2 regions of the Fictibacillus sp. 7GRE50 genome follow, and region 1 is predicted to be linked to the other one. Evidence: riboswitches for the same ligand, from Rfam matches in the RefSeq annotation. Region 1 holds a riboswitch; the other holds the start of a gene.
What was found. Region 1 has a riboswitch for lysine ahead of IHV12_RS01905 (Na+/H+ antiporter NhaC family protein). Riboswitches for the same ligand answer to the same signal wherever they lie in the genome.
Positions count from the first base shown of each region.

Region 2: linked by a shared signal. The riboswitch ahead of lysA (diaminopimelate decarboxylase) and the one ahead of IHV12_RS01905 (Na+/H+ antiporter NhaC family protein) in region 1 are both predicted to bind lysine.

Region 1 is NZ_JACZDW010000001.1:381,710-389,426, reverse strand. Features, by position in the region: gene modA (molybdate ABC transporter substrate-binding protein) at 1-278, opposite strand, end outside; gene nfsA (oxygen-insensitive NADPH nitroreductase) at 576-1,322, shown strand; gene IHV12_RS01930 (DUF72 domain-containing protein) at 1,347-2,189, shown strand; gene IHV12_RS01925 (YunC family protein) at 2,659-2,961, opposite strand; gene IHV12_RS01920 (thymidylate synthase) at 3,085-3,879, shown strand; gene IHV12_RS01915 (dihydrofolate reductase) at 3,876-4,352, shown strand; gene yunB (sporulation protein YunB) at 4,425-5,264, shown strand; lysine riboswitch at 5,369-5,551, shown strand; gene IHV12_RS01905 (Na+/H+ antiporter NhaC family protein) at 5,694-7,283, shown strand; gene IHV12_RS01900 (sodium-dependent transporter) at 7,474-7,717, shown strand, end outside.
Region 2 is NZ_JACZDW010000004.1:286,450-294,166, forward strand. Features, by position in the region: gene spoVAC (stage V sporulation protein AC) at 1-448, shown strand, start outside; gene spoVAD (stage V sporulation protein AD) at 460-1,476, shown strand; gene spoVAE (stage V sporulation protein AE) at 1,478-1,828, shown strand; gene IHV12_RS16585 (stage V sporulation protein AE) at 1,833-2,411, shown strand; gene IHV12_RS16590 (spore germination protein) at 2,392-3,867, shown strand; lysine riboswitch at 3,927-4,103, shown strand; gene lysA (diaminopimelate decarboxylase) at 4,198-5,520, shown strand; gene IHV12_RS16600 (peptidylprolyl isomerase) at 5,590-6,024, shown strand; gene IHV12_RS16605 (DUF309 domain-containing protein) at 6,082-6,594, opposite strand; gene IHV12_RS16610 (segregation/condensation protein A) at 6,729-7,472, shown strand; gene scpB (SMC-Scp complex subunit ScpB) at 7,479-7,717, shown strand, end outside.

The sequences.
Region 1 (7,717 bases):
GCTGCAGAGAAAAAAAGATCAACAGGTGCACCATTAGAGATTTGCTGTTGAAGGGCACCAGAGCCTCCGAAATTATAAGTGATGCTGACATTCGGATTTTCTTTTTCATATTGGGTCGCAATTTTATTTAATACATCTTGTAGACTGGCTGCAGCTGAAATTGTTAATTCTACATTAGATTCTTTTTTGGCTGACTCTGAAGATTCATTTTTTGAGCATGCAGATAATAATGTTGCAAACAAGCAGATTAGAAGTAAAATTGTATAACTTTTCTTCATCTTCTCTCTCCTCACTTAACTTTTGTTTTTTTAGTGTCAGGTAAGAATATATAGAAAAAAGACGCCCGATTGGACGTCTTTTTTGCGTATATTGCGGCGAGAGACAGCACTCCACATAGTGCATTGCCAAAAGGCGCGTCAATCTCGTCTTATGCAATTAGCTCATCGCTAAATTAGTATACCATCTCTTTGCGTTAATGAGAAGAAGAGATTATTGAGACTTCAAATGGTTCGCTTTTTTATATACGAAAAAGATATAATGCAATCAACCATAACTTTAAAGAAGGAGCTTATGTGATGAACGAAATTATAGAAACAATATTAGCTCACCGATCGATTCGAAAATTTAAAGACAAGCCGTTAGATGATGAAACGGTTGAAACACTTGTACAATGTGCTCAAGCTGCGTCTACTTCAAGCTATCAACAAGTTTGTACGATTATTGGAGTAGAAGACCGGGAAAAGAAAGAAAAACTAGCTGAGCTTGCGGGTAATCAGTCTTATGTTGCAGACAATGGATATTTCTTTGTCTTTTGTATGGATTACAACCGTCATACAATTGCAGCAAACATGAAGTCAATAGATATTCAAGAAACGATCCAATCCACTGAAGCGTTTATCGTAGGATCGGTGGATGCCGCTCTTGCTGCACAAAACCTATCTGTAGCGGCAGAGTCTCTCGGACTTGGTATCGTTTATATAGGGGGAATTCGTAATCAACTGCAGGAAGTTTCAGCGTTATTGGATTGCCCAGACCATGTACTTCCGTTGTTTGGGGTAGCGGTTGGATATCCGGACGCTGAGCCTGGGAAAAAGCCTCGCTTGCCGATGTCAGCCGTTTTTCATAAAAATCAATACCAAAATTCTGAGGAAACAGAAGCTCTCCTTGATCAGTATGAAAAAGAAACTGCTGCATATTACACAGAAAGAACAAGCGGAAAACGTACAGAAGGCTGGGTCACGCAGATCACAGCATCGATGGCGACTCCTAAACGAACGTATATGAAAGAGTTTGTCCGGTCAAAAGGATTAAATAAATTGTAACTCACAGGCAGGTGACTTCAAAGAATGATAAAAATCGGTGTAACAGGCTGGGGAGATCACGATTCTCTTTATCCAGATGGTACTCCTGCAAGAGAAAAGCTTGCTGTATATTGCGGCCACTTTCCTGTTGTAGAAGTTGATTCTTCCTTTTACGCGGTACAGCCTGTCAAAAACTATGAAAAGTGGGTAGCTTCTACACCACAGGATTTTTCGTTTGTTGTAAAGGCGTATCAAGGGATGACGGGACATTCAAGAGGCAAGCTGCCTTTTGAATCTGTCAAAGAAATGTATGAGGCGTTTATAGAGTCTATTCAACCTGTCATCTCGTCAGGCAAGCTTGAAATGGTCTTGTTTCAGTATCCACCGTGGTTTGATTGTAAGAAAGAAAATGTCCAGATGCTTCGCTATGCAAAAGAAATGATGGGTGATATTCCTTTAGCTCTTGAGTTTCGTAATCAAACCTGGTTCAGTGATGAAATGAAGGAGAAGACGCTTCAATTTATTAGGGAAGAGAATTGGATTCATACAATTTGTGATGAACCTCAAGCCGGACAAGGCTCGATTCCAATCGTCATGCACACAACATCGGAAAAGACACTTGTTAGGATGCATGGCCGAAACGTTTATGGCTGGAACAACCAAGGTCAACCGAACTGGAGGGAAGTACGTTATCTATATCGTTATAATGAGACAGAACTTCAAGGATGGAGGGAGCGCATACAACAGCTTTCTTCAGAAACGAAGGATCTAACCATTCTTTTTAACAATAATTCGGGTGGAGATGCTGCCGATAACGCGAAGCAGATGATTGAACTTCTGGACATTCAATACGACTTTTTGGCTCCAAGGCAATTGGATCTGTTCTGAGTTTTCCTTATATTACAAATCCATTTCAAAAAGAAGGAAACGATTCATTTTTCAAGGTAGACTGATATACTAATAGGGTGAACGAAATATCGTGAACTGGATAAAGAAAGTGGGGATCACTTTGAATTTCAAAAAATTGATTCAGATGATGTACTGCTTACAAATTGCCTTTATCATCAGTGGCGTTTACTTACTATGTGTCTACATATATATCAATGATGCGAAGCGCATACAGTTCTTATCCTTGGTCTTATGCATTAATCTTATTTCATTAAAAATAACAAGAGATCGTTTTAAAGCATAATGAAACACCCTCTGCCATTTTGGCAGAGGGTGTTGTCGTTTTATTGGAAATGTCGATATATTTCTTTTTTCGCCGATATATTTGAAAAGTTGCCGATATAAATGATTTTTGGCCGATATATTCTTTTTCTTGCCGATATATTTCAAATCTCGCCGATAAAATGCTCTAAATCATTTTTAAAAGTGCCTTTCGCCCTTGCATACCAACTTCAATACCTTTTTCTTTTGCTTCAAGAGTAATAGATTCTAAAGGTGCATCCAGCAGCTGTTCGATTGTTCTTACTCCAACAGCGCGTCCTGCGATAATTTTACGGTCTGCTAACTTTTCGTTTAAAAGAGCTACGTCAAGTGCCCCACACATGATATATCCATTGTCGTTGAATACAGCCATAAAATTCGTTTTTGGCAAACGAAGGGTGACAGCGGTAAACGGATGTCCTTCGATTAAGATCGGGTTCATCTCTAACATGCTTCCACTCCTTTCTTCACTATTATTTTTATGTGTATAGAAGGGAAAAAGTGTTAGGTGTTGAAGCTATTTTTATGACTTTTCGTATGATACGATTAAAAGAAAAATAGGAGGCGATGAGGGATGAAACAATATCTGGATTTTCTTCAAGATATTCTACATAACGGTACGAAAAAAGAGGATCGGACAGGCACGGGGACCGTTTCTGTGTTCGGTCGTCAGATGAGGTTTGACCTACAGAAAGGCTTTCCGCTTGTTACGACTAAAAAGCTGCATTTAAAATCGATTATTCATGAATTGCTTTGGTTCTTAAAAGGCGACACAAATATTGCTTATTTAAAAGAAAACGGTGTACGGATTTGGGATGAGTGGGCCGATGAAGATGGAAACCTAGGGCCTGTTTATGGACATCAGTGGCGCTCATGGTCTGCTCCGAACGGTGAGACGATCGATCAGATATCAAACGTAATTGAAGACATCAAGAAGAATCCAGATTCAAGACGATTAATCGTCTCTGCATGGAATCCTTCTGATATTCCGAATATGGCGCTGCCACCATGTCATTTATTGTTTCAATTTTATGTTGCGGATGGAAAGCTCTCCTGTCAGCTTTATCAGCGCTCAGCAGACAGTTTCTTAGGTGTGCCTTTTAATATTGCGTCATATGCTTTGTTAACGATGATGGTGGCACAAGTGACCGGACTTAAACCAGGAGAATTCGTTCACACTGTTGGGGACGCGCACATTTACACCAATCACCTTGAACAAGTAGAGCTGCAGCTCACTCGTGAGCCAAAGCCGCTTCCGAAGATGAAGATTAATCCAAACGTGACGAGTATTTTTGATTTCACTTTCGATGACTTTGAGCTTGTAGACTATGAGTCACATCCACATATTAAAGGCGTGGTGAGCGTATGATCTCGTTTGTTGTAGCGATGGATGAAAATCGCGCAATCGGTAAAGACAATGATCTACCGTGGTACTTGCCTAACGATCTCAAGCATTTTAAAAACGTAACGATGGGAAAGCCGATCGTGATGGGTCGTAAAACATATGAATCCATAGGAAAGCCTTTGCCTGGTCGAGAGAATATCGTGGTAACAAGAGATGAGCAGTATCAAGCTGAGGGAACGACGGTCGTTCATTCTGTCGACGAAGTCATTCAAAAAGAAACAGAAGAACTATGTGTGATAGGGGGAACGGAGATCTTTAAGCTGTTCATGCCTGTTGCAGATCGCTTGTATGTCACAGAGATCCACCACACCTTTGATGCTGATACGTATTTTCCAGAAATCAATCGTGAGGAATGGAAGGAAGTTTCCCGTAAACCAGGTGTTGTAGATGAAAAGAACAAATATCATCACGATTTTGTAGTCTACGAAAAAAATTAAAACCATAAAGTTTGAATGAGCCCCCCTCTTGTCTGCATACATATGTATATGTAGATAAAGGGGGGTTACCTTTTGCTTAAGCGCAGAAAAATGAAACTTCGAAAAGGGCCACTTCCATTCCGATTTGTACTATTGATCTCATTTATTCTGTTTACTTTTATAACGATTCAAGGGCTATGGCTTGTAAACAAAGGGATCGAACCAACACTTATGTTGATTGCTCAAAAGAAAACGGAAGAAATCGCCGCACTTGCAATAAGTGAAGCGATCGACAATGAAATTTTAGGGCCTTCGGAAATGAATGACATCATCGAATATAAGACCGATACAGAAGGAAATGTAGTCTTTGCTGGAATCAATCAGAGTGTAGTCAACCAGGTTGCCAACCAGTCACAAAAAGTCGTTCAAAAATACCTGAAGGAAATAGAAGAAGGAAAAGCACACGAAGTAATAACCAATGATGAGTTAGGAATAACAGCCTATAAGAACGAACCGGGTGTTATTATGGAAATACCTCTTGGGCAAGCAACAAGAAACTCTCTCCTAGCTAACTTAGGGCCGAAAATTCCTATCAAATTTATGTTGATTGGTGAAGCGAACACAGATATCGAAGAGAAAATAGAGAATTCAGGGATCAACAATACGTGGATCAATATTGATATTGTAGTCACAGTGAAAACGAGGATCGTTATTCCTTTTGCGACAGAAACGACAGTTGTAAAAAGACCAATAAAGATAACAGCACAGTTTATTAAAGGGGAAGTCCCTGTCTATTATAATCAATCTGGAGATCCTATTCAGCCGACTGTGCCGATTACACCAGACTTAAAAGAAAAGGAATCTCATGATGAATTGGAGCCTTCTGAAGATAGTCCATCAGAAGACACAAGTGGGGAAGAAGCAGCAGAATAAATATATTTCCTTCATTTAACAAATCCTGTTTAGGTTGACCATTCGTCCTAGTTTGTTATAATTGAAATTGAATTTAAAATTTTATATGTCTTTAAGCCTATCACCGATGGGGTAGAGGAGCGGATTTTATAAGTACTTTTTCAGAGAGTGACGTCTGTGAAGAAAAAGGAAAGGAACTTCCGCCGAAGCAAAAGTAAACCGTCTGTTCACTTTTGCTGGGTTTACACTAAACAAGTGTAAAACTGTCACTGCTTGGGAATTAAAAGCAGTGGAGGACTACTGATCGATGAGGAAAACCATAAATTACTTAAGTGATTGATAGCAGGTTATTTCCTTGTCTATTGATCGCTTTTTATTTTGTCCTTTTTTCCTCAACGTCCTGTAAGAACTCCTCAATATCGATGGCTAAATAAAAGAAGGAGGAACATCATGGAATTTGAGAATTCGATTTATGCGTTAATACCACCCGTATTGGCAATCTTGATGGTTGTTCTAACGCGAAGAGTGTTAGTCTCATTAGGAGCTGGGATCCTAGCGGGAGCCCTATTGCTTCACGATTTTAGTATTGTGGCTACACTGAAAGAAATTGGTACGATCGTGAAAGGGCACTTTATTTCAGACGGTGCATTAAATGAGTGGAATGTTTATATTCTTCTGTTCTTATTAATCTTAGGAATGATGACGAGCATTATCTCTTTAGCAGGTGGAAGCAGAGCTTTTGGAGAGTGGGCCATTTCTAGAGTGAAAACGAGAAGAGGTGCACAGCTTTTAACGGTTGTGTTTGGACTCGTCATTTTTATTGATGACTATTTTAATTCGTTGGCTGTCGGAAATGTAAGTAGACCTATTACTGACCGACATCGCATCTCGCGTGCGAAACTGGCATATTACCTTGATTCAACTGCAGCGCCAGTGTGTGTAATCTCACCTGTTTCAAGTTGGGGCGCGTACATTATCGGTATTATCGGAACGATCTTTGCTACACATGAGATCACAAATATGTCTGCGTTTAGTGCTTTTATTCAAATGATTCCAATGAATTTTTATGCAGTGTTTGCGTTAATCCTAGTATTTGCTGTAGCGTATTTTCAACTTGATTTTGGACCGATGAAAAAACATGAGGAAACAGCTCTTGCTACAGGAGAAGTGATTGCAGCTGATAAAAAAGCTGCAATCGGAGAAGGTATTAAGCTCGAAGAAAGTGACAAAGGAAAAGTAGGAGACCTAGTTTGGCCAATCGTAATCTTGATTATTTCAACGGTTGGATTCATGATCTATACAGGTATTCAAAATGTGAAGGGGCTAGAAGAACCAACGGCCATCTCACTTTTATCTATTTTTGAGAATACCGATGTACCAAAATCATTAGTATATGGTGGTCTGCTTGGTTTAGCTTCTGCTATATTGTTCTTCCTTCCAAAGAAGATGGGTGCTGCATCCTTAGGAAAAGGACTGGGACGCGGTATTCAGTCTATGATCGGTGCTGTTACGATCTTGCTTTTTGCATGGACGATCATCTCTATCATCGATAGCTTAGGAACAGGGACGTATCTAGCAGGGTTAGTTGATCAGCATATGAATTTAGCTTATCTGCCGTTTGTTCTTTTCGTACTGTCAGGGTTAATGGCTTTTGCGACAGGAACTTCATGGGGTACATTTGGAGTAATGCTGCCGATCGCAGCAGAAATTTCAGCTTCTACAAATATTGAGTTAATGCTTCCTGTTCTTGCTGCAGTACTAGCGGGATCTGTTTTTGGTGACCATTGTTCCCCAATATCAGATACTACCATCCTTTCTTCAACAGGAGCGGGAAGTCATCACATTGATCACGTCATGACCCAGCTTCCTTATAGCCTAGTGGCTGCTGGAGTGTCTGCCGTTGGTTATCTTGCCCTTGGGTTCACAGAAAGTGTTTGGGTCGGCCTCTTCGCATCTGCTGTAATATTTATCTTAGCGCTCTTCATAATTAAAAAAGTATCTAGTAAAAATAGCATTAGTGATCAATCTTTAAAGGCTTAATTTTTGAAAGTGTCTGGTAGTTAACCAGGCACTTTTTCTTATATTTATACGACTTTTTCCCCCTTATTCCGACAAAATAACTAAAAACATTTTGACAGGTTTTCATGTTTTGTAATATACTGAACACAGAATTATCAGAAAAAAGTAACAATTGTAAACTTTTCGACTTCATAAAAAGGGGGATACAACAATGGAAAATAGGCAGCAATGGGGAAGCCGCTATGGGTTTATATTAGCAGCGGTCGGCTCAGCAATCGGCCTAGGCAATATCTGGAGATTTCCAGCGGTTGCTTATGAGAACGGTGGAGGAGCATTCTTCATCCCATATCTTATAGCACTTTTAACGGCAGGGATTCCCTTACTAATCCTAGAATTTACGCTAGGTCATAAGTACCGTGGATCTGCTCCACTTTCTTATTTCCGACTTCACAAAA
Region 2 (7,717 bases), on a different contig from region 1:
AAAAGAAGAACAGCAGGCATATGCCGAAAAAATTAAATCGATACAGCCGAAACCTCCGTATGTTTTAAATTGTTTAAAAGCATTTTTAATAGGTGGGATCATCTGCACGATCGGTCAAGCGATTCAAATGTTCTATATGACTTACTTTAACTTCACGCAAGAAACAGCGGGAAATCCGACGGTTGCTACGCTCATTCTAATCGCAGCACTATTAACTGGACTCGGTGTATACGATAAGATCGGTCAGTTCGCTGGAGCAGGTTCTGTCGTTCCGGTAACAGGATTCGCTAACGCCGTTACGAGTGCGGCATTAGAACATAAAAGTGAAGGTCTAGTACTCGGAGTGGCTACAAATCTCTTCAAATTAGCTGGAGCTGTTATCGTATTTGGAGCTGTATCTGCCTATATTTTCGGTATGATCCGCTACATCTTTCAGCACTTGACATAAGGAGTGAAGGCATGAATTTATTAGGAAGACAAACATGGAAATTTGCAAATAACATTTACTTAAATGCGGCCGGCACAGCAGTAGGTCCGATGGAAAGCGAAGGACCTTTAGGCAGCTATTTTGATAAAACGTATAACAACCTTCACTGCGGACAAAAGAATTGGGAACTTGCTGAACGTCAGTTGATGGAAGATGCGATCAATGCTTGTTTGCACAAAGTAAAGATGAAGCCAGAAGATATCAACTTTTTGTTGGCAGGTGACTTGTTAAACCAAATCGTTTCGTCAAACTACACGGCTAGAGGAAACGGTATACCGTTCCTTGGTGTGTTTGGTGCATGTTCAACTTCGATGGAGTCTTTAGCATTAGGTGCAGCTTTAGTAGATGGCGGGTATGCGAATCGAATTGTAGCTGCAGTAAGCTCACACAATGCTACTGCTGAAAGACAGTTTAGATATCCTACTGAGTACGGCGGGCAAAAGCCAGATACAGCTACGTTTACCGTAACAGGTGCAGGTGCTGCACTTGTAAGTAAAGAGGTCTCAGATATAAAGATCACATCGGCTACTGTTGGAAAAGTAGTGGACTTAGGAATCAAAGATCCTTTTGATATGGGATCAGCGATGGCTCCTGCAGCTGCAGACACGATCGCGGCACATTTTAAAGAGATGGATGTTCAGCCTGATGAGTACGATTTAATCGCTACAGGGGATCTTTCTGGAGTCGGTGCACCGATCGTTAAGATGTTATTAAAAGAGCAAGGTTATGATGTGTCAGACAATCATCGAGATTGCGGATTGATGATCTATCGAAGCGGACAACAGGTTTTTGCAGGAGGAAGTGGCTGTGCGTGTTCTGCAGTCGTTACGTACGGATATATCTTAGACGAGATTCGAAAAGGCAATCTAAAGAAAGTCTTGATGGTCGCAACGGGTGCATTATTAAACCCGGTAATGGTTCAGCAAAAAGAAAGTATTCCAACGGTTGCTCACGGCGTGGTTTTAGAGCGAGCGGAAGGAGGACAATAAGATGGAGTTTTTTTGGGCGTTTTTAGTAGGTGGAGCAATTTGTGTTGTCGGCCAGCTGATGATGGATGTAATGAAGCTGACACCGGCTCATGTAACGACTTCCTTCGTAGTAATTGGGGCACTTCTTGATGCTTTCGGTATCTATGATAACTTGATCAAATTTGCAGGAGCTGGAGCTACTGTTCCCATTACCAGTTTTGGTCACTCCCTTTTGCACGGAGCGATGGCATCAGCAGAGGAACATGGCTTTATCGGAATCGCCATGGGAATCTTTGAGTTAACATCTGCAGGAATCTCATCTGCTGTTTTGTTTGGATTTTTAGTAGCAGTCATCTTTGAACCTAAGGGGTGATCATATGGTGAAAAAACGGGTCATTTTCATAACGGATGGAGATCTGTATGCACTACGAGTCGTAGAGCATGCGGCTAAACAAGTTGGAGGACGCTGTATATCACAATCATGGGGAAATCCAACACGAAAAAGCGGTATAGAGCTTGTAGAGATGATCCGAAAAACACCACATGACCCTGTACTTGTAATGTTTGATGACTGTGGTTTTAAAGGAGAAGGTCCAGGAGAACAAGCGATGAGATATATTCATCAGCAGAAAGATATTGATGTGATTGGTGCTGTGGCCGTAGCTTCCAAAACGCATTTTACAGAATGGACAAAAGTTCACTGTTCTATGGATCGATATGGAGAACTAACAGAGTTCGGTATTGATAAGAGTGGAATTCCAGATCTTGAAACAGGCAGGATTAACGGTGACACCGTCTATATCCTCGATGAATTAAACCTTCCTTTCATAGTAGGTGTCGGGGATATCGGAAAAATGGCTGGTTTTGATTCTGTTGAAAAGGGAGCTCCAATTACAGTAAAAGCGATTCAACTTATTTTAGAAAGGAGCGAATCAATTGGCAACCGAAAAAAATAAAACACCGATTAGTAAGAACATTGAAGATACGGAAAGGTTTTTAAAAGAGCGTTTGGGTATTGGTGTGAGTTTTGATGTTGGTGTCAGAAAGATCTTTGTCTTAAAAAAGGAACTTCAGCTGTATTATTGTACGGGACTTTGCGACAGTGAGTTCATCATCATGATCTACCGCGAACTAATGGATATGGATCATGGTCATCGCGCACCGAGTAAAGTAAAAGATCTTGTACATAATCATCTCGCACATCAGCAAGTAGAGATTACGAAATCGTTAGATGAAGCTGTAGACCGCATGCTTTCAGGTCTGATCGTTATATTCATTGACGGAGAAGAAGAAGCATTTGTTGTGGATGTAAGAAGTTATCCAGGAAGATCACCAGAAGAGCCGGACATTGAGAAAGTGGTAAGGGGAGCCCGTGATGGATACACGGAAAATATTATCATCAATACTGCTCTTACAAGAAGACGTATACGAGATGAACGATTACGACACGAAATTCTTCAAGTGGGTGAACGCTCTAAAACGGATGTATGTCTCGCTTATATTCAAGATGTGGCAGATCCCGGCCTCGTTGACCTTATTAGAAAAGAGCTTAACTCTATTGAGATCGACGGGATTCCAATGGCAGATAAGACGATCGAAGAGTTTATTGTAAAACAAGGTTGGAACCCGTTTCCCTTAGTCCGGTATACAGAAAGACCAGATGTTGCTGCACAGCACTTGATGGAAGGTCATGTATTAATCATCACAGATACATCGCCAAGTGTTATCATCACACCTACTACACTCTTTCATCACGTACAGCATGCAGAAGAGTTTAGGCAGACTCCATTTATAGGTGCTTTTTTAAGATGGACCCGCTTTACAGGTATGATGGCTTCAGTATTCTTAGTACCGATGTGGCTTTTGTTTTCGATGGAAGAGCAATTATTACCGCCTTTCATTGATTTTATCGGTCCGAATAAACACACGAACATCCCACTGTTTCTTCAGATAATCTTTGCGGAGATCGGGATTGATATCTTAAGGCTCGCGGCCATCCATACACCGAGTGCACTATCGACCGCCATGGGTCTGATCGCAGCCGTATTGATCGGGCAGATCGCAATAGATGTAGGATTATTCGTACCTGAAGTTATTCTATATGTTGCGATAGCGGCGATCGGATCCTTCTCCACACCAAGTTATGAGCTGAGTATCGCAAACAAAGTCCTGCGGCTTTTCTTGATTGCGATGGTTATGTTGTTTAAAGTGCCAGGATTTATTATCGGATTCACATTGTTGGTTCTCTATATGGCAACGATCAAAAATTTGAACACACCTTATTTGTGGCCGCTCTTACCGTTTAATCCAAAAGCGTTTCTACAGATTGTCGTTCGAATAGCTGTTCCGCTATCAAAAGTTCGACCTAGCATTGTACATCCGCAGAACACCAAAAAACAGCCAACTAATTAATCTGTCCCTTGCTGATTGTTGAAAATTGTGTTAAATTCATAACTAATTAAATATGCCTCATATGAGGTAGAGGCGCAAAACGAATGAGTAGCATATGGAGTTCATGGATGACGATGAAATATGTTGAAAGGTCAATTTGCCGAAGTGTAAAAAGAGTTCCATCTCTTTTTATGCTGGGCCGTTGCTGAACAAGCAACGGACTGTCACTACAACTGTAGTGGAGAGCTATTCCGACATGAGGGTACGGTTTTTGACAGCCTGCCTTAGTTGCGGCTGTCTTTTGTATTTGTCGGGATTGAATTCTCTATCAACAACGAGAGGGGATTACTTGTGAATTTACACGGAACATCAAAAATTGGAGATAATCAACATCTATGGATCGGTGGTTTAGATACGGTAGATCTAGCGAAAAAATACGGAACACCGCTATATTTGTATGATTTGTCCTTGATAAAAAATAGAGCAAGAGGCTTTAAAAAAGCATTCGAGGAAAATGGGGTAGGATATCAAGTAGCATATGCCTCAAAAGCCTTTTCTTCCATCGCCATGTTTCAGCTTATCGAACAGGAAGGATTAAGTCTGGATGTAGTTTCAGGTGGAGAACTTTATACGGCACTTCAAGCTGAATTTCCACCTGAAAGAATACATTTTCATGGAAACAACAAAAGCTTAGCAGAATTAGAATTTGCACTTACCGCTGGAGTCGGTTGTATTGTAGTAGATAACTTTCATGAGATCTCCTTATTAAAAATGCTGAGCAGCAAGCTTAGCAAAAAAGTAGACATCTTACTGCGTTTAACTCCAGGAATTGAAGCCCATACCCATGATTACATCATTACAGGTCAGGAAGATTCTAAGTTTGGATTTGATTTAGGGAATGGTCAAGGAGACAGAGCACTTCAAGAAGTACTTGCATTTGAAGGCTTTCGCGTTTTAGGGATTCATTGTCATATTGGATCTCAAATCTTTGAAACAGAAGGATTCACTCTGGCGATTGAAAAGTTGTTCGGCCATTTTAAAAAGTGGGAAGAAAACTTTAACTATTTTCCAAGTGTCGTAAATCTTGGAGGCGGGTTCGGTATTCAATATACGTCAGAGGATACACCGCTTTCTCCTGAACAATACGTTACGGCCATGATTGAAGAAGTGAAGAAACAGATGATTCACTTTGAAGGGAAAGATCTGCCTGAACTTTGGATTGAACCAGGACGTTCACTCGTAGGTGATGCGGGTACGACGATCTATTCAATCGGCTCTCAAAAAGAGATCGAAGGAGTTAGGCATTATGTGTCCATTGATGGTGGGATGACAGATAACATTCGTCCTGCACTCTATCAAGCTAAATATGAAGCATTCGTAGCGAATAAGATGAACGAAGAACCAACACAAACCGTTTCAATCGCAGGAAAATGCTGTGAGAGTGGCGACATGTTAATCTGGGATATTGAACTTCCTGAAGTTTGTGATAACGACTTATTAGCCGTTTCCTGTACGGGAGCTTACGGTTATAGTATGGCGAGCAATTATAATCGCATTCAGCGGCCAGCTGTTGTGTTTGTAGAGAACGGTGAAGAACAGCTTGTAGTGAAGCGGGAAACATATGAAGACCTCATCAAGAATGATGTTCCATTAAAAACGAATGTTTTTGTGTAAATTAGTTTACGGAGCAGACATTTAACCGTACAATGGTAGTTGAATGAAGTAGAAGGAGGCCTGTTTTTTATGAAAAAAGGTTCAATTGAATTTGAAAACGGCGAAAAAATTGTATTTGATCTGTACCAAGAAGAAGCACCTGGAACAGTAGAAAACTTTGAAAAACTTGCAAACGAAGGCTTTTACAACGGTGTAACGTTCCACCGTGTTATCCCTGGATTTGTAGCTCAAGGTGGAGATCCAACAGGAACTGGAGCTGGCGGCCCTGGTTATTCTATTCCTTGTGAAACAGAAGGGAACCCACATAAGCACGTAGCGGGGTCTCTTTCAATGGCGCATGCTGGCCGCGATACAGGCGGAAGCCAATTCTTCCTCGTACACGAGCCACAGCCGCACTTGAACGGTGTTCATACTGTTTTTGGACAAGTTACAGAAGGTTTGGAAACAGTACTTCGTATTAAACAAGGCGATGTAATGAAAGAAGTTAAAGTTTGGGAAGAATAAGTTCCAAATAAGAAAAGCTCCGGATTACTCCGAAGCTTTTTTTTATGTTTTAGGCAATTATACATTTCTGTTTTTCATGAGTTTTTGTCTATTTCGTTCATCAATAACCGTAGAACGGTCTCTTAAAGAGTGCTTATGAACGATGTTTTCATCCACTCCAGTTGTTAAAGACCACTCTTCTTCAGTCACACTAGCTTTTAATAAACATACGTTCAATAGATCAGTTGACAGTGGAAGAGCTATCGACTCAAAAGGTTGCTGTTGCTCGATTTTTTGTATGCTTTTATCGAGTAGTTCAAAAAAAGGTTCAACTTCTATTCCGAGTTCTTTCAGTGCTGCTTCTTCTTTTTGCAGCTTCACTCTACAACTCAAGATCATTCGTTTAGCTCCGTTATTGTTGCCACGCCGATGGTGATAAAGAGCCACTGCAAGCTGAATCAGTCCCGGCCACAGATCGCCTTTCATGCCCTCGTCCTTCCAATGCTCCTCAAGCACTTCGTGACACTCAAAGTAATCTTGATCTCTATGAAAATGCACCAAGTATTCAATCCATGGTTTTGGATAAGTCACTAGTCGTTCACGCCCCTTAATAAGCTCGACTTTAAGTTTACCATATGCATAGCATGAATAAAAACAAGCCGCGTACCACGCAAAATATGATATAATTTTATAATACAAAATCGCTGAAAAACTGGGGAAATGTTATGCAATATAGTGTGAAGCTTGATGGATTTGAAGGTCCGCTCGACTTACTGCTTCATTTGATACAAACCTACGAAGTGGATATTTATGATATCCCGGTAGCCATCATAACTGAGCAATACCTTCAATATATACATACGATGAAAGAACTAAAACTGGACGTAGCAAGTGAATTTTTAGTTATGGCAGCTACTCTTCTTGCCATTAAAAGCAAGATGCTGCTACCAAAGCATGAAGAAGAGCTTTTTGAGAATCAGATGGAACTCGAGATGGAAGAAGACCCAAGAGATGAATTAGTAAGAAGACTCGTTGAATATAGAAAGTACAAGTATGCTGCTGATGAACTTAAAGAAAGAGAATCAGCAAGAAGCTTAATATACACACGGCAGCCTGCCGACCTCTCACAGTTTGAGAAAGAAGAATCGGCAAAACAGGTGACCAACGTAACGCTGTATGATATGTTGCAGGCGATGCAAAAAGTCTTTCAAGAAAAGGTAACGCGAGCACCGAGACAAACGACCATCGAACGGCAAGAGATTCCGATCGAAAAAAGAATGGAACAAATAAAATCCTCGCTTCTTTCTGTAGGCGGACGAAAAAAGTTCACAGACCTTTTTGATAAGAGCACTAGGGAACATGTTGTTGTTACATTTCTTGCAATATTAGAACTTATGAAAGTTAAATCAATAAATTGCGAACAACAAGATCATTTTAGTGAAATTTATATAACGATGTTAGAGGAGTAATACGATTTGGAACGAAATGAATATAAAGCGATTGTAGAGGGTTTGCTTTTTGTCAGTGGTGATGAAGGAATCGACAGAAAACAAATCGCTCAAGTGTTGGAGATCGACAGCAAAGAACTTGATCCCATCATCGAAGAGTTGAAACAAAGTTATGCTTCACCAGAAAGAGGGATGTCTATTGTTGAATATGCGGGATCCCTTCAATTTGTAACAAAACCGGAACATGCTGCCTTTTATGAGCGTCT